3 regions of the Enterobacter sp. R4-368 genome follow, and region 2 is predicted to be linked to each of the others. Evidence: predicted binding sites of a transcription regulator. Region 2 holds the regulator's gene; each other region holds the start of a gene.
The links. The regulator Fur, encoded in region 2, represses iron uptake genes when iron is present. The targets are predictions, from matches to a motif close to ATAATAATGAGAACNACTATCAA.

Region 1 (8,190 bases), 1.5 Mb from region 2:
TGTGGTCAATGCTGCAATACCTCAATGCTGCGCGTGGCGATCTGCTTGAACCGTGATCGTTTCGTCGCAATTTTCAGCAAACGATCCGGGTTTTGAAAAATATCGTTGACTCAGTGCGTCAGGTAAGTAGAATGCAACGCATCGGAAGGCAGCGCAGCTCGCCAGATGATTGTAAAATCAAGAGATTACAAGAAATCTTGATAATGCGGGAATAGCTCAGTTGGTAGAGCACGACCTTGCCAAGGTCGGGGTCGCGAGTTCGAGTCTCGTTTCCCGCTCCAGTTTAACGCATCGGCTATATTAGCGGGTGTGGGTTGCAAAACCTGTAGTATTCAGGCGCGTTAGCAAAGCGGTTATGTAGCGGATTGCAAATCCGTCTAGTCCGGTTCGACTCCGGAACGCGCCTCCAATTTCCTTCCCGAGCCCGGATGGTGGAATCGGTAGACACAAGGGATTTAAAATCCCTCGGCGTTCGCGCTGTGCGGGTTCAAGTCCCGCTCCGGGTACCATGGGAAAACAAGAATAAAATCAATGATAAGCAGTGTCGTGAAACCGCCCTTAAAGGCGGTTTTTTTATGCCTGTATTTCGCTTTCGCCGTATCAAGAGGGCACTACTGCCCTATAAATCACCGAACCTATTGAAATCGTGCGCTTGGATCTCACCATTGGTTATTCGTTTTAATGTCCTGAAATTTCCTTCTTTCATTTCACGTTCCCTGGTTCCCTGCATAGCGGTGTCATAACTCATGCATTTGCTGACGCGTATAAGCTTACCTGTGCTAGTGCGCTGGCAATCATCTGCCTGGAACGTTGTAGATAGTGAACAAAATGCTGACCCCTTAACGAAGGGAAGAGCGGTGTGAGTATGTGCATTGAACATGCCAGCACTCACACCTGATGGCGGTGATTAACCCACTTCCGGGAGCAACCCGGCGACGATAGAGAACTGAATAACAATAATCGCGACACCGCAGGCAAAAATCAGACACAGCGCCGGTTTGCCGCCGAGTACGCGATAACCGCTTTGCGAATGATGCTTACGGCTTTGCCATGCCAGCATTGAAGGCAACAACAGCGCCAGCACGGAAAGAGCAACGCCGGCATAGCCCAACGCCATTACAAAGCCACGCGGGTAAAACAGCGCAAACGCCAGCGGTGGCAGAAACGTGATAGCGCCTGTCTGTAAACGTCCTGCGACATTGTTGCGGCGCTGGAACAAATCGGCAAGGTAATCAAAGAGACCGAGCGATACACCAAGGAAAGAGGTTGCAAGCGCCAGGTCGGCAAACAGATGTACCGCTAACTCAACGTGTGGTGATGCCACCACTTCGCGTAATGCCTGCAACAGACCATTAAGCCCGGCCTGGCTGGCCAGCAGCCCGGTGAAGGTCTGGGAATCAATACTGCCAAGCGTCGCCAGTTGCCAGAATATATAGGCTACCAGCGGGATGGCGCTGCCGGTAATAAACACCCCGCGCAGTTTACGAATATTGCCGCCCATATAACTGACGATGCTGGGGACGCTGCCGTGAAAACCAAATGAGGTGAAAATGACCGGTATGGCGGACAGCGCCAGACCTTTTTCCAGCGGCATGGTCAGCAAATTAGCCTTATGAATATGCGGCATCAGCAGCGCCAGCATCACTACCAGGAACAACAGTTTGGCGCTGAACAGAAAACGGTTAAACAGATCGACCAGTGAGGTTCCTGCGCACACAACGCCGCCGGCAACAAAAGTGAACAGTAACACACCAGCCGTGGGCGAAAGCGAAATGTTAAGCCACGCGCTGATGCTTGCGGCCAGCAATTCACCTGCGCCACTGATATATGCCGCCGTCAGCGCATACATCAAAAACATCATGCTAGAGCCTGTCACCCACTGACCATATTTCCCCAGATAACGCCGGGCCAGCGATCCAAGCCCGGTATCTGCCGGGACATGCTGATAAACCTCCAGCAGAAGAAGGGCGGTGTAACACATCACGGCCCATAAAGTGAAAAGTAAAACAAAAGTGGTTGCAAAACCTACGCCTGCCGCTGCCAGCGGCATTGCCAGCATTCCCGCGCCGATGGTTGTTCCGGCGACGATAAAAACACTACCCAGTGATCGATTCTTCACGCTTTCCTCTGTAATAAAACGCACTGCCAGCTCAAGATGCGGCGCAGAGTAAGGCAATTCAGTGATTTCGTCAAACAACCGTTACATGGGCTGTATTTATTTCTTTACGACAACCTTCTTTCGGACACCAGCGAAGAAAAATTGCCAGATTTGCCTACTTCATCAGGAAGACGTTTTTACGCGGCAATCCGGCGTAACCTAAAAAATATTCTTAACCCTCAACATATTGAGGGCGGGCAACGCCGGGTAATAATCCCTTTACAACGCGATGGTCGCGCAGCGGAAACCTGCTTGGTCATGGTCACTGACAAATTCACTGGTTTGGGGGCCAGAGATAGCATTGCCAGAATCTCGCCAGCAAAAGGATAGGGGGACGAGGGAAATCTGTCCGATCATTGACCCGGCCTTTGCTCAAGGCTTGCCGGAAGATGAGTGGATTATTGACAATGTCGACTGGCTGACCGGGTTGTTTTTTGAAAATGGCGTCCCGCTCGAAACGGCAATTATCGCTACTTTAAACCTACCGTGAATAAGCAGGACTGGCGCTGCACCAGCTGTGCCGGATGCATGTAAACCTGTTTTAGCGCAACATCCACAGTAAATGTTGAGTTTATGATGCATCTTTTTCGGGGAGGAGCTATGACATCCATTCACGGTCATGAAGTGTTGAATATGATGATTGAAACAGGCGAGCGTTATTCAAACGAGAGTCTGACGGCGGCAATTATTCAGCGGTTTGGCGAAACGGCGCGTTTTCATACCTGCTCAGCGGAAGGAATGACGGCGGCTGAACTGGTCGCATTTCTGGCATCACGCGGAAAGTTTATTCCGGTGGAAGAGGGGTTTTCTACTCACGAAAGTAAAATCTGCAGGCATTAATAAAAAAGGCGGTAAAGAATATTCTTTACCGCCGGTAATATTAGTTTTGTGTGTCCAACGTCGCCAGTTCTTTATCGATGAAATAAAGACCCTCGCCGCTTTTACCTGCCAGTGTTAATTTATCAATCACTGATTTAAACAGTTTTTCTTCTTCATGCTGTTCCGCCACATACCATTGCAGGAAATTAAATGTTGGATAATCCTGAGTGGTCATCGCAACATGCGCCAGCTCGTTAATTTTCTGCGTGATCAGTTGTTCATGTTCGTACGTTGCGCGAAACAGAACATCGAGTGAAGCATACTCAGCTACCGGCGATTCAATGGCATTGATACGTGGCAGGCTGCCGGTATCAGTCAGGTAATCAAACAGGCGCTGCATATGCGTCATCTCTTCCTGCGCGTGGCGGCGCAGGAACGCGGCCGCACCCTCAAAACTATGGTAGCTGCACCATGCGCTCATCTGCTGATAGAGCAGGGAAGAAAACAGTTCCAGATTCATTTGTTCATTTAATTTTTCGATCATCTCTGCTTTTAACATGGCGCGGCTCCATAAATATAATTATCAGGCGAAAGGAACGCTCACTATAATTTGTTATTTAATTATTTGCAAAAGGTAAAATAAAAAATAAATGCATTAAGAAGATAATGAGAATAACACGCATTGCCAGCAATTAATTAAATGAATGAGAATTGTTTTTATTTTTAATAAAAAGATAAGCCAGTAGAATTATACTGGCTTAAGAATTTACCAGGTCGGTTTGGTTTGTGTAAAAGCCACACCACGGCACTGGTACTGAATAGTTACTTTCGTATTCATACAGACCGAGCCGCTGATCAGGCTACAGGTTTGCACCGGCTGACCGTAAGGCACTGCGGTGGCATACCCCATCTGTTGGCACTGTTTATTAGCAGTCCCCTGCGCGGTATAGGTGTCGTATTTTGCAGTTTGCATCATCGACTGGTTATAGCTCAGGCGTACCAGACCGCTAATGGTATCCACGCTACTGACTTCCGCTTCTTTCGTCATCGTGCATCCCGCGAGCAGGAGCAGCGAGGCGGCTACAACTATTCTCTTCATGAAATCACTCTGTTTCATTTTGGCATGATCTCATCTTATCGCGTTGATTTGCAGGCAATCGACAGAATAACCCGCCGAACAGCCTCTACTAATCGCGACGGCAACGCGCGAAGAGCAAAAACTGTGAGCCTGCTTCTGATTTTTAAAACCATTTTTCATTAAATTTGAAAGTATGTTTGTCAGGTAGTAAGGTTTACCCAACCTTTGCTATCTGAAGCATGTTACAGGAGATCAAAAATGAAAATTGCACTGATGATGGAAAACAGCCAGGCGGCGAAAAACGCCATCATCCTCAAAGAGCTGAAGACGGTTGCCGATGAGAAAGATTTCCCGGTTTTTAACGTCGGGATGAGCGATGAGAACGACCACCATCTGACCTATATCCACCTTGGTATTATGGCCAGTATTTTGTTGAATGCCAAAGCAGTGGATTTCGTGGTAACCGGCTGTGGCACTGGCCAGGGCGCGCTGATGTCACTGAATATTCATCCGGGTGTGGTGTGCGGTTACTGTATCGATCCGGCGGATGCTTTCCTGTTCGCGCAGATCAACAACGGTAACGCACTGGCACTGCCGTTCGCCAAAGGTTTTGGCTGGGGCGCAGAACTGAACGTACGCTTTATCTTTGAGAAAGCCTTTACTGGTCGTAAAGGGGAAGGTTACCCGCCGGAGCGCAAAGAACCGCAGGTGCGCAACGCGGGAATTCTGAACCAGGTGAAAGCGGCGGTGGTAAAAGAGAACTATCTCGATACGCTGCGCGCTATCGACCGTGAGCTGGTGAAAACCGCCGTTTCTGGTGAACGCTTCCAGAAATGTTTCTTTGAAAACAGCCAGAATAAAGAGATTGAAGCCTTCGTTCGCGAAGTCCTCGCCTGATAATAAAAAGCCGCAACAGATGTTGCGGCTTTTATCTTTTTCCTTTCCTGCATCAGGCTTTCTGTTTACGTGACACGGCGCTACCCGCATCCTTTGTTAGCCGCAGGGTATCAATCATGCCCACCAGACAAATCAGCGCAATAAACACAAACGCCAGCCGAAAGCTGATCCCCTCAATGGCGGTTATTTGTAACCACATACTGACATGCTCACCAATGCGAATACCAATCGCCCCCAGTGTAATGCCTAAGCCCACCGCCAATTGTGTCGCCGTGCTGAATAACGTGTTGGCATAACTCATTTGCGGCGACGGTACATCGGCAAATGCCAGCGTACTGACGCCGGTGAACTGCACCGAACGGAACACGCCGCCGAGATAGAGGATCACAAACGTCAGCCACACCGGAGTATGCGCAGTCAGTAATGCGCAGGCCAGCAGCGCCAGCACATTGAACGCGCCATTGATTAACAGTAGCTTTTTGAAACCCAGCCAGCGGATAAGCGGCGTAGTGGCAGGCTTGATGGAAAGATTACCGGCAAACACCGCCAGCACTAACAACCCGGCGTGGAACGGATCCATGCCGAATCCGACCTGAAACAGCAGCGGCAACAGAAACGGCACGGCGCTAATAGAGGCGCGAAACAGTGAACCGCCGTACATGGTTACGCGAAATGTCGGCACTTTCATGGCGTCGAGGCGGATCATCGGCCATTTTGCGCGCTGAAAATGGCGCAGGGTAACAACAAGTGTTAACGCGCCGAGTGCCAGCAAACCCAACGTTAGCGTACCTTGCGGATGTTCAGAACCTAACGCCTCCATAGCGTACACCAGGCTGACCATCGCCACAGAAGTGGCAATAAAACCCGGCAAGTCGAATGGACGGCGCTCCTCCTCGCGGATATTGGGGATAATGCGTAACGCCAGCGCAATCGCCAGCAGGCCCAGCGGCACATTAATAAAGAAGATCCAGCGCCAGTTGGCATAGTGGGTAATAAAACCACCGAGCGGTGGGCCAATAATAGGCGCGACCAGCGCGGGCCAGGTCAGCGTGGCGATAGCGGTAATGAGCTGGTGTTTCGGCGTGGTGCGCAACACCGCAAGACGGCCGACCGGCACCATTAACGCACCGCCGGTGCCTTGTAAAATTCGCATCGAAACAAACATCTCAACGCTGGTCGAAAGCCCGCAAAGCACCGAGGCGAGGGTAAAGATCGCCAGTGCCAGCGAGAAAACATTGCGCGCACCAAAGCGATCAGCAATCCAGCCACTGGCGGGGATCAGCACTGCAAGTGTGATCAAATAGGCACTGATGCCAATATTGAGCGCGACGGCTTCCACCCCGAAGGTTTTCGCCATATCCGGCAACGCCGTGGCGATCACTGTGCCGTCGATAAACTCCATAAAGAAAGCGCCGGCTACCAGTAGCGCAGCGGGAGAAAGACCTCCTGTCTTTCGCGAAAGGGTGCTTTCACTCATTGTTGGGATGCCATTTGCAAAAATAATTGAAGATGCTAAAAATTTTTTTAGCATGCTAACCGCAGGATTTATAATTGAATTTTTAACAAAGTTACTGCATTTTTGATTTTTGAAACGTGATTTCCATCACATTGAACTTGCTTTTTGTGATGCAGGTCATATTATATGCGCATTGAGACGTAACACCTGCATAACACATCGCCGGAGTAACAAATGAAACTGCGTAAAATCCTGAAGCATATGTTTGAAACCTATTGCAAAACTTTCAAAGACGTACCGCCAGGCGCTATGTTCTGATGATAAAAAAACCTGCCGCGAGCAGGTTTTTTTATGCCCGCCATTCGACGGCAGAAGGGGACAAAACTACTCTTGCCAGGCATTTCCCGCTACTATGACGCCCTTTAGTAAAGGAGCCTCATATGTCGCAAAATCTTTCTGCTGACCAGGAACTGGTCTCTGATGTCGTCGCCTGCCAGCTGGTCATTAAACAAATCCTTGATGTTATTGACGTCATCGCGCCGGTTGAAGTGCGCGAGAAAATGGCGAACCAGTTAAAAAGCATCGATTTTACTACCCATCCGGCAGCCGCCGATCCGGTCACCCGCCGCGCTATCCAGAAAGCCATTGCGTTGATCGAACTGAAATTCACCCCGCAGGGCGAAGCGCACTGATTTTATTCTTGCTGTGTTACGCCTGTCGGTCTGTGACACAGCGGGGATTTTGAAACGTTGTTTTGATCAACAATAACGCCACTGAATTCAACCAACCTTGTACAAAAGGAGTCGGGAATGAAAAAAGTGGCGGTGTTGTTGGCGCCCGGTTTTGAAGAAGCGGAAGCGATTATCACCATTGATATTTTGCGCCGCTTGCAGATTGAGGTCGAAACGCTGGCCTGTGCGGGGTCCCGCGCGGTGGTCAGTTATCACAATATTCCCATGGTGGCAGACAGCACGCTGGCCGAGCGCTCGCAGACGCTGTATGACGCCATCGTGCTGCCCGGCGGTCCGCAGGGCAGTGTCAACCTCGCCGCCAACCCGGCGGTGCTGCAATTTATTGAACATCATGACGCGGCGGGCAAATTTATTTGCCCAATTTGTTCGGCCGCCGCGCGCGTGCTGGGGGCAAACGGCTTACTGAAAGGTCGCCGCTATGTTTGCTCCGGTGATTTATATGAAAACGTGCGCGACGGCGAATATGTTGATGCGCCAGTGGTCGAAGATGGCAACCTGATCAGCGGCAAAGGTCTGGGACGGGCTTTTGATTTTGCCTTAACCATAGCCGCGCGCCTGCAAGGGAACGAAATCGCGGCGCGAGATCACGCCGAGCATATCTACTATAGCTGGTGATTTTTCCGCCCGGATGCGTCCTGTATCCGGGCACAAGGATAAGCTGGCTGATGTTATGGATTATCCTGCTTTTACCCTTCTTATTTGTCAGACAAAAACGGCTGATTTTATGTGATAAATCGCTGAATTTATGTACGGAATTACTGTAATTCAGCCGTGTGATGCCGCTCTCCTATGGAGAATCAATTTCCCGCTAAAACTATTTCCAGCACAGAGCTCCAGTGACGTATGGACTCTAATGCCTTGTTTTATGAACTTTTAAAAGACCTGATGAGTTGTTTTCCCTACATAAAAGAATGCTAAAGCTGGAGTTTACCATGCACAAATTCACTAAAGCGTTGGCGGCCATCGGCCTGGCTGCCGTTATGTCACAATCCGCTATCGCTGAAACCATGAAGCTCGGATTTCTGGTTAA
Region 2 (8,190 bases):
TCAAAACGATAAAAAGACCAAAGTTGATTACCTGCATTCGGTTGGCGCGAAATATGACTTTAAAAACGATCTGATCCTGGAAGCCGCGTTTGGTCAGGCTCAGGGGTATGTCGATCAATATTTCGCAAAAGCCAGCTACAAATTCGATATCGCGGGCAGCCCGCTGAGCACCAGTTACCAGTTCTATGGCACACGCGACAAAGTCAGTAATGGCGGCGTAAACGATATTTATGACGGCACGGCGTGGCTGCAGGCGCTGACATTTGGCTACAAAGTGGGGCAGGTCGATCTGCGTCTGGAAGGAACGTGGGTAAAAGCGGATGGTCAGCAGGGCTACTTCCTGCAACGTATGACGCCGACTTACGCTTCATCCAACGGTCGGCTGGATATCTGGTGGGATAACCGCTCTGACTTTAACGCCAACGGCGAAAAAGCGGTGTTCTTCGGTGCGATGTACGACCTGAAAAACTGGAACCTGCCGGGCTGGACGGTGGGCGCGTCTTACGCTTACGCCTGGGATGCGAAACCCGCAGATATGGCAACGCCAGATGCCTATTACGATCCGAACTACCGCCTGAAAGAGTCTTCTTACAGCCTCGATGCGATTTACACCCTGCAGGAAGGGCGTGCGAAAGGCACGATGTTCAAATTGCACTTCACCCAGTACGACAACCATTCCGACATCCCGAGCTACAGCGGCGGTTATGGCAACATCTTCCAGGATGAGCGCGATGTGAAGTTTATGGTTATCGCACCGTTTACCATTTTCTGATGAGCGCATGCCGGGTTCGGCCCGGCAAACTACAAGGAATACGTAATGAAAACAGTTCGTTTAAGTATGCTCGCCAGTGCCGTACTGGCGATGCTGGGCAGCACTGCGGCGCTGGCGAATCAGAGTACCGTGGATGCTATCAGCCAGTTTCATCTTAACTATGCGGTGAAAGATAATTTCGCCGCGCAACACGGCGTTGACTGCGCGAAACTCGGCGCCGATTGGGCTTCCTGCAACAAAGCGGTGATCACACTGACCAATAATGGCGACGCGGTAACCGACAAAGCGTGGGCCATCTATTTTCACAGCATTCGCCCGGTGCTGGAGGTAGCAAACGAGCAGTTCAAAGTAACCCACATTATGGGCGACCTGCATAAGCTGGAACCTACCGACAAATTCACCGGTTTCCCGGCCAGGCAGGCGATAGAGATCCCGATTATCAATGAATACTGGCAGCTGTTTATCACCGATGTGTTGCCGCGCTGGTACGTCACCGCCGACGGCGCGACGGCGAAAGTCATTGCCAATACGGACACGGAAGATTTATCCCGCTTCGTTACACCGCTTGATAATCAGTGGAAACGCACGCCGGACGACAAAAATATCCTGATGACTGCCGAGGCGCGCTTTGAGAAAAATAGTGATGTGAAAACGCTAAACCTCGCATCGCTACGTGGTCAGATTGTGCCAACACCGCAGCACGTTAACATCCACGGGCAGGATGTCGACCTGAGTAAGGGCGTGAAACTGGATCTCTCAGCTCTGAGTGCCGATGCACAGGATGCAGTGAAATCGCGTTTTGCATTGCTGGGGGTGAAAGAGGGCAGTTATCCGCTGCGGACTGAAATTGCCAGCAACGTCTTTAGCGGCGATGAGGCGGTTTCTGGCGCGTACCGTCTGCACATTGGCACGAAGGAAACCGTGGTGACCGGCTACGATCAGGCGGGCGTGTTCTACGGTTTGCAATCGCTGCTGTCGCTCGTTCCTGTTACGGGCGAGATGAAGATTGCCGCGCTTGAAGCGAAAGATGCGCCGCGTTTTGACTACCGCGGCATTCAGTTGGATGTCGGTCGCAACTTCCACAGTAAAGCGGCGGTGCTGCGTCTGTTGGATCAGATGTCGGCGTACAAACTCAACAAATTCCATTTCCATCTTACGGATGATGAAGGCTGGCGTATTGAGATCCCCGGCTTGCCGGAACTGACCGATATCGGCAGCAAACGTTGTCATGATTTGAGTGAGAAAACGTGCCTGTTGCCACAGCTGGGCTCCGGGCCGGATAGTAACAACAACGGCAGCGGCCACTTTAGCCGTGCGGATTACATCGAGATCCTCAAATACGCCAAAGCGCGACAGATTGAGGTGATCCCGGAAATCGATATGCCAGCTCATGCGCGTGCAGCGGTGATCGCGATGGAAGCGCGTTACGATCGCCTGATGAAAGCGGGCAAAGAGAAAGAGGCGAATCAATATCGTCTGCTGGATCCGACAGACACCTCGAACACCACCGGTGTGCAGTTCTATAACCGTACCGGCTATCTCAATCCGTGCCTTGATTCGTCGCGTAACTTTGTGGACAAAGTGATTGGCGAAATCCAGCAAATGCATAAAGAAGCCGGGCTGCCGCTGAATACCTGGCATTTTGGCGGTGACGAAGCGAAAAATATCTATCTGGGTACAGGCTATACGGATCAGAAAAAACCGGAAGCGGGCAAAGGCATTATCGATCAGAGCAATCAGGATAAGCCATGGGCGAAATCGCAAGCCTGCCAGGCGATGATCAAAGAGGGCAAAGTTGCCGATGTTGAACATCTCTCCAGCTATTTCGGCGTGGAAGTCAGCAAGCTGGTGAAAGCACACGGCATTGATACTATGCAGGCGTGGCAGGACGGTTTGAAAGATGCCAAAGACGCGTCGGTGTTCGCCACCGATCATGTCAATGTTAACTTCTGGGATACGCTCTACTGGGGCGGTTTTGACTCGGTGAATGACTGGGCGAATAAAGGTTTCCGTGTTGTCGTCTCCAATCCTGATTACGTGTATCTCGACTTCCCGAATGAGGTCAACCCGGCGGAAAGCGGCTATTACTGGGGCACGCGTTTTAGCGATGAACGTAAGATTTTCAGCTTCGCCCCGGACAACATGCCGCAGAACGCGGAAACCACGCTCGATCGCGATGGCAACCCGTTTAGCGCGAAGTCCGATAAACCGTGGCCGGGCGCGTATGGCCTTTCCGCGCAGCTGTGGAGCGAAGTGGTGCGCACCGATAAGCAGATGGAGTACATGATCTATCCACGTATGGTTTCGGTGGCTGAACGCGCATGGCATCGTGCGGGCTGGGAGCAGGATTACAAAGCCGGACGTGAATACAAAGGCGGCGTGACACATATGGTGGATGTGAAAGCGCTGGAACGTGACTGGCAACGCTTTGCGAACCTGTTAGGTCATCGCGAACTGGCGAAACTGGATAAGGCTGGGGTTCATTACCGCCTGCCAGTACCGGGCGCGCGCGTGGTCGGTGGAAAACTTGAAGCCAATACCAGCTTCCCTGGCATGGTGGTTGAGTTCTCAACCGACGGCGGCAAAAACTGGCAGCGCTACGACGATAAAGCGCGTCCGCAGGTGAGCGGGGAAGTGCAGGTGCGCACCGCCAGCCCGGACGGTAAACGCTTTAGCCGTGTCGATAGCGTAAAAGCGTAATGTGATGCAGCGATTAAACCCAGCGGCGCGAGCTTGCCGGGTTTTTTCTTTTATTGCCAATGTTGCAGGCAAAAAAAAGCCAACCGTCAGGCTGGCTTTTTAGGTTTCAAAAGCAGTTATTTCGCGTCGTGCGCGTGTTCATCTTCGCGGCAGTCACCTTCGGCGCAGTGGCCGTAAAGGTAAAGACTGTGGTTAGTCAGGCGAATGCCGTGTTTCGCGGCAATTTCACGCTGACGCGCTTCAATGGAGTCATCACTAAATTCAATCACCTTGCCGCAATCGAGGCAGATCAGGTGATCGTGGTGATGTTGCTGAGTCAGTTCAAAAACGGACTTGCCGCCTTCGAAGTTATGACGGGTCACAATCCCGGCGTCGTCGAACTGGTTCAGTACACGGTAAACCGTTGCCAGCCCGATCTCTTCGCCCATGTCGATCAGTCGTTTGTATAAATCTTCCGCACTGACATGATGGTTATCCGGTTCCTGAAGCACTTCAAGGATTTTTAACCGAGGAAGCGTGACTTTCAGGCCGGCCTTCTTTAATGCGGTATTGTTGTCAGTCATGCGGAATCTGTCCTGTTGCTATACGATTCACTTCCTTAGCGGAAGTTATAAGGAATGCACCTGGGGTAATGCGTCTCATTATAGAACTGCCATGGCTGGATGAAAACTGCAAGCCCTCAAGTAAAGTAAGCTTATAAAACGTGGTGTCGCCAGCAAAGTCCTTTGCGACGGCACCCAGTTTAGCAGGGCTCATTGTACAGCGATGGAGAAAAAAGTTAAAAATTTGTAGCAATTATTTCCATTGCTTTTATCTATTAATACGGCGTAACCCACAGATTACGCCGTAGAAAATCAGGCGTTAATGATATCGTCCAGGTGCAGCTCTTCACGAACCTGTTTTACCCATTTCTGTACGCGTTCTGCGGTCATCTCGGGTTGACGGTCTTCGTCAATCGCCAGGCCAACGAAGTGGTCGTCATCCGCGAGACCTTTAGAGGCTTCAAAATGGTAGCCCGCGGTCGGCCAGTGGCCAACGATGGTCGCGCCGCGCGGTTCGATGATATCGCGAATGGTGCCCAGCGCATCGCAGAAGTATTCCGCGTAATCTTCCTGGTCGCCACAGCCGAACAGCGCAACTAATTTACCGTTAAAGTCGATCTCTTCCAGCGTCGGGAAAAAGTCATCCCAGTCGCACTGCGCTTCACCATAGTACCAGGTAGGAATGCCGAGCAACAGAATGTCATACCCTTCGATATCTTCTTTGCTGCTCTTGGCAATGTCATGTACGTCGGCAACGTCTTTACCAAGCTGACTCTGAATCATTTTCGCGATGTTTTCGGTGTTACCGGTGTCGCTGCCGAAGAAAATGCCTGTAATTGCCATGAGTAAAATAACCTCTTGAAACTTAATGAGTATGGTGGTGGCGCTACGCCCACAGATAAGGGCAATCATAGCAGAACAGGGAAGCACGCGGAAACTGCTATCGCGTCGGACTGCACTGTATGACACATGAAAGTGTTATTTCGATGATGTTTCGGAGGATTCGCTAGCCGCGCAATGCTTTCAGCTGCGCCAGCAGCATCTCTTCGATAAGCTCGCTGCGGCTCATATCTCGCGCTTCTGCCAGCTCGTTTAACGCATCGACGGCTTCCACGTTGAGTTTTAATTCGACACGCTTAAGCCCACGAACTTTATCGCGTTTTAGCTGATTGCGTTTATTGATGCGCAACTGTTCATCGCGCGAGAGCGGGTTTGTCTTCGGCCGTCCCGGGCGACGCTCATTCGCGAACAGATCTAGTGTCGTACGGTCCGTTTGTTCTTTAGCCATGGTCTAAACATACTACGGGAAAAACAAGCAATCGGGCGGCGCGCCCGGGCTGAATAGCGCGCCATCATACATCAGCACAACGGACACGCCAACGACCGGGCGCGTTGAAACGACCAGTCGCCGCCTTTTTAATCAATTTGTCTTTTCAGCGAGATAGCGACGGATAGCGCGCAAAACCGCATCGGGTTTCTCGGCATGTACCCAATGACCTGCACCTGCAATCACATGTGCTCGCGCCTGCGGGAACTGCGCCAGCAGCGCGTCACGGTAGGCTTCAGTGACGTAAGGGGAGTTTCCCCCGCGAACAAACAGGGCCGGTTTATGCCATGCAGGAATCGTTTCCCAGCCGACAATATGCGGGTATTGATCCCATAACACCGGCACATTGAAACGCCATGCGCCGTCGACAAAGGATTTCAGCAGGAACTGAATGACACCTTCTTCATTTATATGTTCGCGCATCAGGGCAGCGGCTTGCTGGCGAGTGGATGCCCCGGCATCGCTCACCGCATTGATGGCGGCAAAAATTTCGTCATGGCGTCGCACCTGGTAATCCACTGGTGCAATATCAATCGCCACCAGTTGATCAATACGCTCCGGCGCAAGCGCTGTTAACGCCATCACCGCTTTACCACCCATGGAGTGGCCAATAAAGGTCGCTTTATCAAGCTGATGGGCATCCAGCGTATCCAGCAGATCCTGCGCCATGGCCGGGTAGTTCATTTCTGAAGCGCGTTCTGAAAGACCGTGGTTACGCATATCCACTTGCAACACATCATGATCCTGAACCAGCTCACGGGCGAGCACGCCAAGGTTATCGAGGCTACCAAAAAGACCGTGGACAAGGACGATCGGAGAATTGTTGTGCGGATGTTGCGCAGTTTGCGCGCGCGTATTCAATTTCATGGCAAAGTTCTTTTTTTCACTCATTCGGGTTAGGTTATTATGTTGAACATTCTGCCGCCCGGCCGCAAGGTTAAGAATTACTCTTAGTTTTGCCGCCATCCTGGTTTGACGCTATCCGCTGTTGAGATTTCACTTTATAATCCCAACACTTGTATTCAGATAAGATATCGCACTGGATTAAGATGAAAACGATCGAAGTTGATGATGAGCTCTACAGTTATATTGCCAGCCACACGAAGCACATTGGCGAGAGCGCATCCGACATTTTACGGCGTATGTTAAAATTTTCCGCCGTACCTCAATCATCACAGCCTGCCGCTTCCCTCGCGCCGGTAAAAGAGACGCGTACTGTCAGCACCGTTGAAGGGAGTAAACCGGCCAACACCGCCAAAGACAAAGTCCGTGCCGTTCGCGAGCTGCTTCTGTCTGATGAATATGCCGAGCAGAAAAAGGCGGTCAATCGTTTCCTGCTGGTGCTGTCTACACTCTACTTACTGGATGAAAAAGGGTTTACGGAATCCACTGAGTCTCTGCATGGGCGCACCCGCGTATACTTTGCCGCGAACGAGCAAACGCTTTTGCAAAACGGCAATCAAACCAAGCCGAAACAGGTGCCGAACACCCCTTACTGGGTCATCACTAATACCAATACGGGTCGTAAATGCAGCATGATCGAGCACATCATGCAATCAATGCAGTTCCCCGCGGAATTGATTGAAAAAGTTTGCGGCACAATTTAATCCTTGCATTGAAAGGACCAGGCAATGGCTAACCATCCGCGTGCGGGTCAACCTGCACAACAGGGCGATTTAATCAACGTCGCGCAGCTTACTGCGCAGTATTACGTGCTGAAACCGGAAGTCGGAAATTCAGAACATGCGGTGAAGTTCGGAACCTCCGGCCACCGTGGCAGCGCAGGTCGCCACAGCTTCAACGAGCAGCATATCCTTGCCATCGCTCAGGCTATCGCCGAAGAGCGTGCGAAAAACGGTATTACCGGCCCGTGCTATGTGGGTAAAGATACCCACGCGCTGTCTGAACCGGCGTTTATCTCTGTGCTGGAAGTGCTGGCAGCCAACGGTGTGGACATTATCGTGCAGGAAAATAACGGCTTCACGCCGACGCCTGCCGTCTCAAACGCTATCCTGGTTCACAACAAAAACGGCGGCGCGCAGGCGGACGGTATCGTTATTACGCCGTCGCATAACCCACCGGAAGATGGTGGTATCAAATACAACCCACCCAATGGTGGCCCGGCTGATACCAACGTCACCAAAGTGGTCGAGGATCGCGCTAACGCACTGCTGGCAGATGGCCTGAAAGGCGTAAAACGCATTACGCTTGATGCCGCACTGGCGTCTGGTCATGTGACGGAAAAAGATCTGGTACAGCCGTTTATTGAAGGGCTGGCGGATATCGTCGATATGGCGGCTATCCAGAAAGCGGGCCTGAAACTGGGTGTTGACCCGCTGGGCGGCTCCGGTATCGAGTACTGGAAACGTATTGCTGAGCACTACAAGCTGGATTTGACCATTGTTAACGATCAGGTCGATCAGACGTTCCGCTTCATGCATCTCGATAAAGATGGCGTTATCCGTATGGATTGCTCCTCCGAGTGTGCCATGGCGGGCTTGCTGGCGCTGCGTGACAAGTTCGATCTGGCCTTCGCCAACGATCCGGACTACGACCGTCACGGCATTGTTACTCCGGCTGGTCTGATGAACCCGAACCACTACCTGGCGGTGGCGATCAACTACCTGTTCCAGCACCGTCCGCAGTGGGGCAAAGACGTTGCCGTTGGTAAAACGCTGGTTTCCTCGGCGATGATCGACCGCGTGGTGAATGACCTGGGTCGTAAGCTGGTGGAAGTTCCGGTCGGCTTTAAATGGTTTGTTGATGGTCTGCACGATGGCAGCTTCGGCTTCGGTGGCGAAGAGAGCGCGGGTGCTTCTTTCCTGCGTTTCGACGGCACCCCGTGGTCA
Region 3 (8,190 bases), 120 kb from region 2:
GCGTCGGGTCAACCTGTAGCACACTTTTAGCGATATACAGGCCGTAAAAACGGTAAGCGATAAGGTAGATACAGACCGCGGCCACCACGATCCACAGCGCGTTGATCTGTTCGCCGCGGTTAAGCGCGATATAGCCGAGGGCGAATGCGCCAACCAGCGACAGCACGCCCCAAATAAGGTATTTCCCTGAGTTGTTCATAGCGGGTATCCGTTGAGAGACAGAGAGATGTTACATTTTGTATCTATATCAACTCGCGGATTTTAACAACTTTGAAACATGGGAAATTTGCCCTGCCACCAGGCATTTACCTGATTGTGTTACCGGGATCGCAAGAATGCGCCCTCTCCTGTCAAAGAGAGGGCGAGATTACCCCAGCACCGCCGTGCTGAGACGACAGGTGCAGCAGCGTCGGCCTTGTTCGTCAAACACCACAATTTCCCAGCTTTGGTTCTGCCGGCCAAGATGCAGCGGCTGGCAAACGCCGCGCACTTTTCCCTGCGAAACCGGGCGATGATGGGTGGCGTTTAATTCCGTGCCCACCACGCACTGGCCGTCGCGGGTCATCAGGTAGCCCGCCATCGATCCCAGCGTTTCCGCCAGCGCCGCCGAGGCACCACCGTGCAGCAGACCAAACGGTTGATGCGTGCGGCTGTCTACCGGCATTTCCGCTTCAAGGAAATCACCGCCGATGCGGGTGTAAGTAATCGCGAGATGCGCCACCAGCGTGTTTTCGCTGGTGGCGTTCAGTTCATCAAGGGTTAAATGACGTTTCCAGATCATCTACGCCCCCAGCGTCGAGCCGCCATCCACCACGATATCCTGCAATGTGATATGGCTTGCCAGATCGGAAGCGAGGAACAAAATGGTGTTCGCCACTTCCTGCGGGCGGGCGATTTTCCCCAGCGGGATGCCGAGCTTGAACTGCTCGCCAAAACCGCGAATACGCTGCTGTTCGGCGTCATCGCTCACCCACAGCAAACGCTGCATGTCGGTGTCGGTCGATCCCGGTGAAACCACATTGCAACGTACATGGCTTGCCGCCAGCTCAAGGCCAACGGTGAGTGCCAGGCTTTTGAGCGCCGCTTTCGATGCGCCATACGCGCTCATGCCGATACGCGGCGTGTGCGCCGCGTCGGATGCGACGGTGACAATCGCCCCGCTCTGCTGACGCCGAAATTGCGCCATCGTCTGCTGAAACAGGTTAAACGCCCCGCCGACGTTAACAGCGAAGGTGCTGTGCCAGGCGTCTGGTGTCAGTTCATCAGTGGCGGCCATGTGCAACACCCCGGCGGCGTTGACCAGCACATCCAGCCGCTCGCATTGCGCCAGCACGCGCTGGCAAACCACCTGAACTTGTGCGGCGTCGGCAACGTCCAGCACTTCACAGGAGAAAGGGTAATCCGTGCCGCCAAAGGCGAGATCGAAACCGATCACGTGCGCGCCCGCCCCGACAAACGCCTTCGCCGTGGCATAACCGATGCCTTTACCGGCCCCGGTCACCCAGACAATTTTGCCGGTAAAATCCAGACCAACCATTACTTCACCTCACGCGAAAGCAGCGTCCACCAGGCGTCAATGGTCGGGTTTTTCGCCAGCATCACAAAGTCGATATCGCCATGTACTTTGCGCCAGCGCGCGGCGAGCGCCATCATGCGCACGGAATCGAGGCCGTAGTCGATGAGATTCTCGTCATCTAACGGTTCGTCGGACTCATCCAGCAGCGGCAGGATCAGCGTGCGTAATGCCGCTTTGCTGCCCGGCACAGCCAGTAATTCTTGCGTCATCACCACGCGACCAGCACGCCCGGCGACATAATTAAGCGACATCAAATGCTCTTCGCGGCTGAAATCCGCCAGCGCGTCGGCAACCATAAACGGTTTGATATCGCGCATAAACGCATCGGTGGCGGTGATCATGCAGCCAATGTGTGAATACACCCCGGTGATGAGTAACTGGTTACGGCCGGTCTCTTTGAGCATCTGCTCCAGCGGCGAGCGGTGAAACGCGCTGTAGCGCCACTTCACCAGCACGGTGTCGGCCTCATCCGGCGCGAGCGCAGCAACAATTTTTTGCTGCTCCGGCGAGCGGGTTAAGCCTGGCCCCCACATATCGTTGAGCAGCGCCCGGTCTTCATCGTTCTGCTCTTTCGGCTGCGCGGTGTAGTACACGGGAATAGCGTTTTGCTTGCAGAAATCACGCAGTGCGGCGATGTTCGCCACCACTTGCTGCATCATCGGGCAGTTTTCGCCCCAGAAGTTAACAAAGTAATCCTGCATATCATGGATCAGCAGCGCCGCACGTTCCGGCTCAAACGGCCAGCTCACTTTGTTTTGCGGGATATCGGCCGCGCCAGGCAGCGCGTAGCCCTGTAGTTTTGGAATCGCCATCTTCTCTCCTTTACGCCGGTGCGCGTTGCGCTAACCACTGACGTAACTGTTTTTTATCGACCTTACCCACCGGCGTCAGCGGCAGCGCGTCCACGCACTCCACACGATCCGGCAGTTTGAACTCGGCAACGCCCTGCTCTCGCAGAAAGCGGCGGACAGCTACCGCGCGCAGCGGCGTTTTCACCACCAGGTAAGCGCAGCTTTTTTCACCCAGCAGGCTGTCTTCCATACTGACCAGCGCGGCGTGGATCACCGACTCATGGCGCAGCAGCAGGTTTTCGATCTCCTCGGCGGCAATCTTCTCGCCCCCACGGTTGATCTGATCTTTTTCCCGTCCCTGCACGGTGATATAGCCCTGTTCGTCGATCGAAATCAGATCGCCGGAGCAGTAAAAACCGTGTTCGTTAAAGGCGCTGGCATTATGTTCCGGGCTATTAAAGTAGCCGCGAAAGGTGTACGGGCCGCGCGTCATCAGGCGGCCAACGTGGCCTGGCGGCAGCAGATTGCCGTTTTCATCCGCCACCCACACTTCATCATCCGGGCACATCGGGCGGCCTTGCGTGTTGATAATGCGGTCAAAGGGATCGTCCAGACGGGTGTAGTTCACCAGCCCTTCCGCCATGCCAAATACCTGCTGCAACTGGCAGCCGATCTCCGCCGGAATACGCGCCGCAAGCGTTGCCGATAAACGCGCCCCGCCGACCTGCAACAGCCGCAGCGAGGCGAGTTGCGCATTGCTGCCCCACTCGGCGATCGCCTGTAACCACAGGCTTACCGCCGGCGGCACCAGCGCGGTAACGTTAATCTGGTGTTTTTCAATCAGCGGGAAGCAGAGCGTGGCGCTCGGATCGGCAGCCAGCACCACGCAGCCTCCGGCGTGGAAGACGCCAAGCGCGCCGGGTGAACTCAACGGGTAGTTGTGCGCCGCCGGCAGCGCGCAGAGGTAACGGGTTTGCGCGTTAAATCCGCAGATCTCGTTACTGCGCACAATGCTGTAGTAGTAATCATTGTGTGTGCGCGGGATAAGTTTTGGCGTGCCGGTGCTGCCGCCAGAAAGCTGGAAAAACGCCACTTCATCGGCGGGCGTTGGCGTGGCGATAAAATTATCTGCCGGGCGGGCAATGGCGTCTTCCAGCGCCTGCTCGCCGCTGTCGCCGCGCAGCAGCACAGTGCGCACCGACGGGTGCTGTGCAACAAACGCGGTGAGGAAATGGTCATTCTCAAATAGCGTATGCGCGCGATCGGCAATCAGCAGCGCCGGTGCGATTTGCGCGGCATACGCGTTCAATTCGCTGCGCTGATGGCTGAACAGCGCGTTGACTGGCACCACGCCGATTTTCAGCAGCGCGAAGAAAACAATGTAGAACTCGCTGACGTTGCCCAGCTGCACCAGCGCGGTTTCCCCGCGCCTGATGCCCTGCGCCTGTAACGCCGAGGCCAGATTGTCTGCGGCATCGTTAAGCTGGCGGTAGCTCAAGCGGCGTTCGCCCTCGATCACCGCCGTGGCATCACTGCGCGCGTGGCGGGTCAAAATATCGGTCAGCGGTAAATCCTGCCAGTAGCCCTTTTCACGGTAACGCTCGGCGAACTCGTGCGGCCAGCGGGTAAACGGAATGGTCATGGTTGATCCTCAGTGCAAACCAAATGCGTTCAGCATGGTGGTCAGCTTGACGCCGGTTTCGCGCCACTCGGAAAGCGGCGAAGAGGCCGGAACAATCCCGGCACCGGCGAACAGACGAACATGGTTATCGTGAAGCCGCGCACAGCGAATAGTGACCACCCACTCGCCGTTACCCGCGGCGTCGCACCAGCCAACGATGCCGCCAAACAGCTCACGGTTGAACGGCTCCAGCTCGGCAATCACCTGTTTCGCCACCTGGTGCGGGAAGCCGCTCAGCGCGGGCGTCGGGTGCAGCAGGCACGCCAGCGTCAGCGCGTTTTCCCCGGCGACTGCAGTGCCGGTAATCGGCGTGGCCAGGTGCCATAAAGTGGGGGTAGTGACCAGTTGTGGTGATTCCGGCAATGTCAGGGTTTGGCTGCGCGGCTGCAGCACGTTTTTCATCGCCTGCGTCACCAGTTCGTGCTCGTGCCGATCTTTTTCCGAAGCCAGCAGCTTGTTACCCGCTTCGCGGTCAAGAATGTCGTCCGGCTGGCGGCGGGCGGAACCGGCTAACGGCAGCGAACTGAAGTGCTCCTGCTCTTTGCGCAGCAACAGTTCCGGGCTTGCGCCCAGCAGTACGCCGCCATCCGGTAGCGGAACGTGGAAGTTGTAACTGGCCGGGTTCTGGGCAATCAGGCGTTCTAACAGCACGCCGCTGTCGATACGGCGGTCGGTGGTTAACTCAATCAGACGCGAGAGCACCACTTTATCGACTTCCGGCGTGGCGGTGCGCGCGGCGGCATTCGCCACCATCTGCATAAACGTCTCCTGCGATGGGATCGCCTGCTGCGCTGTGACGTTCGGCATCGCGCCACTGGTGAAATAGCGCGCGGATCGCTGTTTCTCCGGGCGGGAAAAGGTTTGCCAGCTGTGCGGGATAAACAGCGCAGATGGCTGGGTGGTGTCGAAGGGGATCGCGCCAACCATCACCGGGTGGGCAATGCCCTGCGCTTTCGCATCGGCAAACGCCTGAGCCAGTTTTTGCTGGAAAGCACTCTCGGGCGCATCGCCGCCCGCGGCAGGCTCGCAAAAACGCGCCACGCACCCGGAGGTGGTGAAACTGCGGTACGGCGACATAAAGAAAAACTGATCCGCGGCCAGCGTCTTCGCAGACTGCCGGGTTTCCTCAGCCAGGGACGTATCCATATCATCCTCCAACAGTGATAAATTAACTAATAATGATTATCATTTGTGTTTTTGAGTCGGTAAGATAAAAAGTTATTGCCCGCTCTGTCAACAGCAGATTGTTCTCTCGCGCGGCGAATGCTTGCATCTGCTTCATTCAGATATGAAAATGAGAAGCATTAACTTCAACAAAAACAGGATATGCGTTGTGAGATGCTCTTTTTTGCGCTGTAAGCCCTTAGTGTTTTTAGGAATTTTTGTTTTAGGAATTACCTCAGCGATGGCGGCAGAGTGGCCTCGCCAGGTCACGGACAGCCGTGGAACGCACACGCTACCGACTAAGCCGCTGCGTATTGTTTCCACCAGCGTGACGCTCACCGGTTCGCTACTGGCGATTGATGCGCCAGTTATCGCCAGCGGCGCGACCACGCCAAATAACCGTTTTGCCGACGAACAAGGCTTTTTGCGCCAGTGGGGGGAAATTGCCCGGCAGCGTAATGTCGCGCGGCTTTACATTGGGGAACCCAACGCTGAAGCCGTCGCTGCACAAATGCCGGATTTAATCCTGATCAGCGCCACCGGCGGCGACTCCGCGTTGCCGCTGTATGATCAGCTATCAACCATCGCCCCGACGCTTATCATCAACTACGACGACAAAAGCTGGCAGGCGCTGTTAACGCAGCTTGGTGAAATCACCGGTCACGAAAAAGAGGCGGCGGCGCGTATCAGCCAGTTCAATCAACAGCTTGCGGACGTTAAAGCACGCATGAAACTGCCGCCGCAGCCGGTCAGCGCGCTGGTCTATACCCCGGCGGCACACAGCGCCAATCTGTGGACTGAAGATTCCGCGCAGGGCCAATTGATGCAGCAACTGGGCTTTACCCTCGCGCCGTTACCGGCGAATCTGCACGCCAGTCAGAGCCAGGGGAAACGTCATGACATTGTCCAGTTAGGCGGCGAGAATCTGGCCGCCGGGCTGAATGGCGAGGTGCTGTTCCTGTTTGCCAGCGACCAGAAAGACGCGGATGCGCTCAGCCAGAACCCGCTGCTGGCGCACCTGCCTGCGGTGCAAGATCACCGCGTGTACGCACTCGGCGCGGAAACTTTCCGCCTTGATTACTACAGCGCCACCCGCGTGTTACAACGCCTGGCGGCGCTGTTTAGTTAATCAGGCTTCGGCGGCGGGCTGCACCTGGCGAAAACGCCGCAGCTCGCCAAGCACCACCACCAGCAACACGCCCACTATCGCCAGCACAAAACCGCTGATGCTCGCCGATGCGGCGGGCGTCATCATTGACCCCATCGCGCCCAGCAGCGCGGCACCAATGGCGTCACCCGTGACGTTTTGCGCCGTCCATAAACCGTTAATTCGCCCGAGCATCGCTTCCGGAGTTTGCGTTTGCAACAGCGTGTATTGCAGCAGCGAACTCACCGCCGTCAGCCAGCCGCACAGCGCCAGAAACAGCACGCCCAGCGCCCAGACGGGCATCAGGCTGAATAAACCGATGGCGATAAACGCGCCAACGGACGCCAGCAGCATAATCACGCCGGGGCGCTCACTGTGCGCCAGCTTGCCGCTGGTTAACGCGCCAATGGCCGCGCCGAGCGGCAGCGCGGCATACAGCAAGCCAATTTCTGCCGCCGACATGTTCCAGCTTATCGCCAGCGCCGGGTAGAGCACGCGCACCGCGCTTGCCATCGTCAATAACCCACCAAGCAGCGCGATGCCGCCAATCAAAGGGTTGTGCAGTAAAAATTGCAGGGCGCTAAGTAGCGATTTCAGCGGGTGCTCGCGCGGTTGTGGCGGTGGCGGTAATGCAGGCAGGCTCAGTAACGGCAACAAGGTGATAAACGTGCCCGCCGCCGCCAGCCCGTAGTTCCACGCCACACCGCCGGTTGCCAGCAACAAACCGCCGCACATTGGCGAAATAACGGAACCCAGCCGCACCGTCAGCATGGTAATGGCGCCAGCGTGCATCAGGTTTTCCCGCCCGACCAACGCAGGTGTCGCCGCCAGCAGCGCCGTTACGCCCAGCGCGCCGAAAAAACCATCCCACAAACCGAGCAGATAAATTGCCAGCAGCGAAGGCTCCGGCAACAACGCATTCAAATACAGGCCAATAAAACCGACGCCGCAGGTGGAACGCGCCAGCAGAATCAGTTTCTTGCGTTCAAAACGATCCGCCAAAACACCACCAAACATCAGGCCGACGAACATGGCGCTACCGGTCAGCGTAACGGCAAGGCCAACTTGCCAGCTGGAGTGGGTCATCGCCTGGATTTGTACCGGCACCGCTACGCCCAACAAGCCCAGCGAGAGAATCGAGATAAAACGCGCCAGAAATACCGCGCGAAAAGCCGGATGCGTACGCAGCAGACTCAGGTTCAACAGCCAGGATTGTTGCTTCATTCCAATGCCTTAAATACACACTTTCTATGTCCATTCGCAGGCTGTGCATGGTAACATACCAAAACAAGATCGATAACGATAATTAATATCATTATCAAATTTGGGACGTTTTATGTCGTGTTCTGCTTTCCCGGCGCGCCCCGTTACCCTCGCCGGGTTATTGATATTGCTGGTTGTCGCCATTGCACTCAGCCTGTTTATTGGTGCAAAACCTCTGCCCGCCGCGGTCATCATCGACGCCCTCACTGGCGTCTGTCAGAGCGCGGACTGCACCATCGTCAACGATGCCCGTTTGCCGCGAACGCTGGCAGGTTTACTCGCGGGCGGCGCACTGGGCATTGCCGGGGCGTTAATGCAAACGCTCACGAGAAATCCGCTCGCCGATCCAGGCTTACTCGGCGTTAACGCCGGTGCCAGCTTCGCCATTGTGCTCGGCGCGGCGCTGCTGGGCGCTGTCTCCCCTGTCGAACAACTACTGCTCGCCTTTTGCGGCGCACTGGCGGCGTCGCTGCTGGTCGCTTTTACCGGCAGCCAGGGCGGTGGGCAACTCAGCCCGGTTCGCCTGACGCTGGCGGGCGTAGCGCTGGCGGCGGTGCTGGAAGGATTA

Region 1: ftnA (non-heme ferritin) is a predicted target of Fur. The motif match lies at 3,638-3,660, and genes of this name have one in related genera.
Region 3: fepB (Fe2+-enterobactin ABC transporter substrate-binding protein) is a predicted target of Fur. The motif match lies at 5,337-5,359, and genes of this name have one in related genera.

The regions. Positions count from the first base shown of each region.
Region 1 is NC_021500.1:971,687-979,876, reverse strand. Features, by position in the region: gene pgsA (CDP-diacylglycerol--glycerol-3-phosphate 3-phosphatidyltransferase) at 1-56, shown strand, start outside; tRNA gene H650_RS04545 (tRNA-Gly) at 206-281, shown strand; tRNA gene H650_RS04540 (tRNA-Cys) at 336-409, shown strand; tRNA gene H650_RS04535 (tRNA-Leu) at 423-509, shown strand; gene tyrP (tyrosine transporter TyrP) at 908-2,119, opposite strand; partial or broken gene H650_RS04525 (PM0253 family protein) at 2,407-2,692, shown strand; gene H650_RS04520 (YecH family metal-binding protein) at 2,759-2,998, shown strand; gene ftnA (non-heme ferritin) at 3,039-3,536, opposite strand; gene yecR (YecR family lipoprotein) at 3,744-4,076, opposite strand; gene H650_RS04505 (RpiB/LacA/LacB family sugar-phosphate isomerase) at 4,314-4,952, shown strand; gene H650_RS04500 (MFS transporter) at 5,005-6,429, opposite strand; gene azuC (stress response protein AzuC) at 6,643-6,726, shown strand; gene H650_RS04495 (DUF2766 family protein) at 6,849-7,100, shown strand; gene H650_RS04490 (DJ-1 family glyoxalase III) at 7,218-7,775, shown strand; gene H650_RS04485 (arabinose ABC transporter substrate-binding protein) at 8,093-8,190, shown strand, end outside.
Region 2 is NC_021500.1:4,494,728-4,502,917, forward strand. Features, by position in the region: gene chiP (chitoporin ChiP) at 1-772, shown strand, start outside; gene H650_RS20975 (beta-N-acetylhexosaminidase) at 818-3,472, shown strand; gene fur (ferric iron uptake transcriptional regulator) at 3,589-4,035, opposite strand; gene fldA (flavodoxin FldA) at 4,327-4,857, opposite strand; gene ybfE (LexA regulated protein) at 5,021-5,302, opposite strand; gene ybfF (esterase) at 5,435-6,208, opposite strand; gene seqA (replication initiation negative regulator SeqA) at 6,391-6,948, shown strand; gene pgm (phosphoglucomutase (alpha-D-glucose-1,6-bisphosphate-dependent)) at 6,973-8,190, shown strand, end outside.
Region 3 is NC_021500.1:4,374,961-4,383,150, reverse strand. Features, by position in the region: gene cstA (pyruvate/proton symporter CstA) at 1-199, opposite strand, end outside; gene entH (proofreading thioesterase EntH) at 368-781, opposite strand; gene entA (2,3-dihydro-2,3-dihydroxybenzoate dehydrogenase EntA) at 782-1,537, opposite strand; gene H650_RS20405 (isochorismatase) at 1,537-2,388, opposite strand; gene entE ((2,3-dihydroxybenzoyl)adenylate synthase EntE) at 2,399-4,009, opposite strand; gene entC (isochorismate synthase EntC) at 4,019-5,194, opposite strand; gene fepB (Fe2+-enterobactin ABC transporter substrate-binding protein) at 5,454-6,341, shown strand; gene entS (enterobactin transporter EntS) at 6,342-7,583, opposite strand; gene fepD (Fe(3+)-siderophore ABC transporter permease) at 7,696-8,190, shown strand, end outside.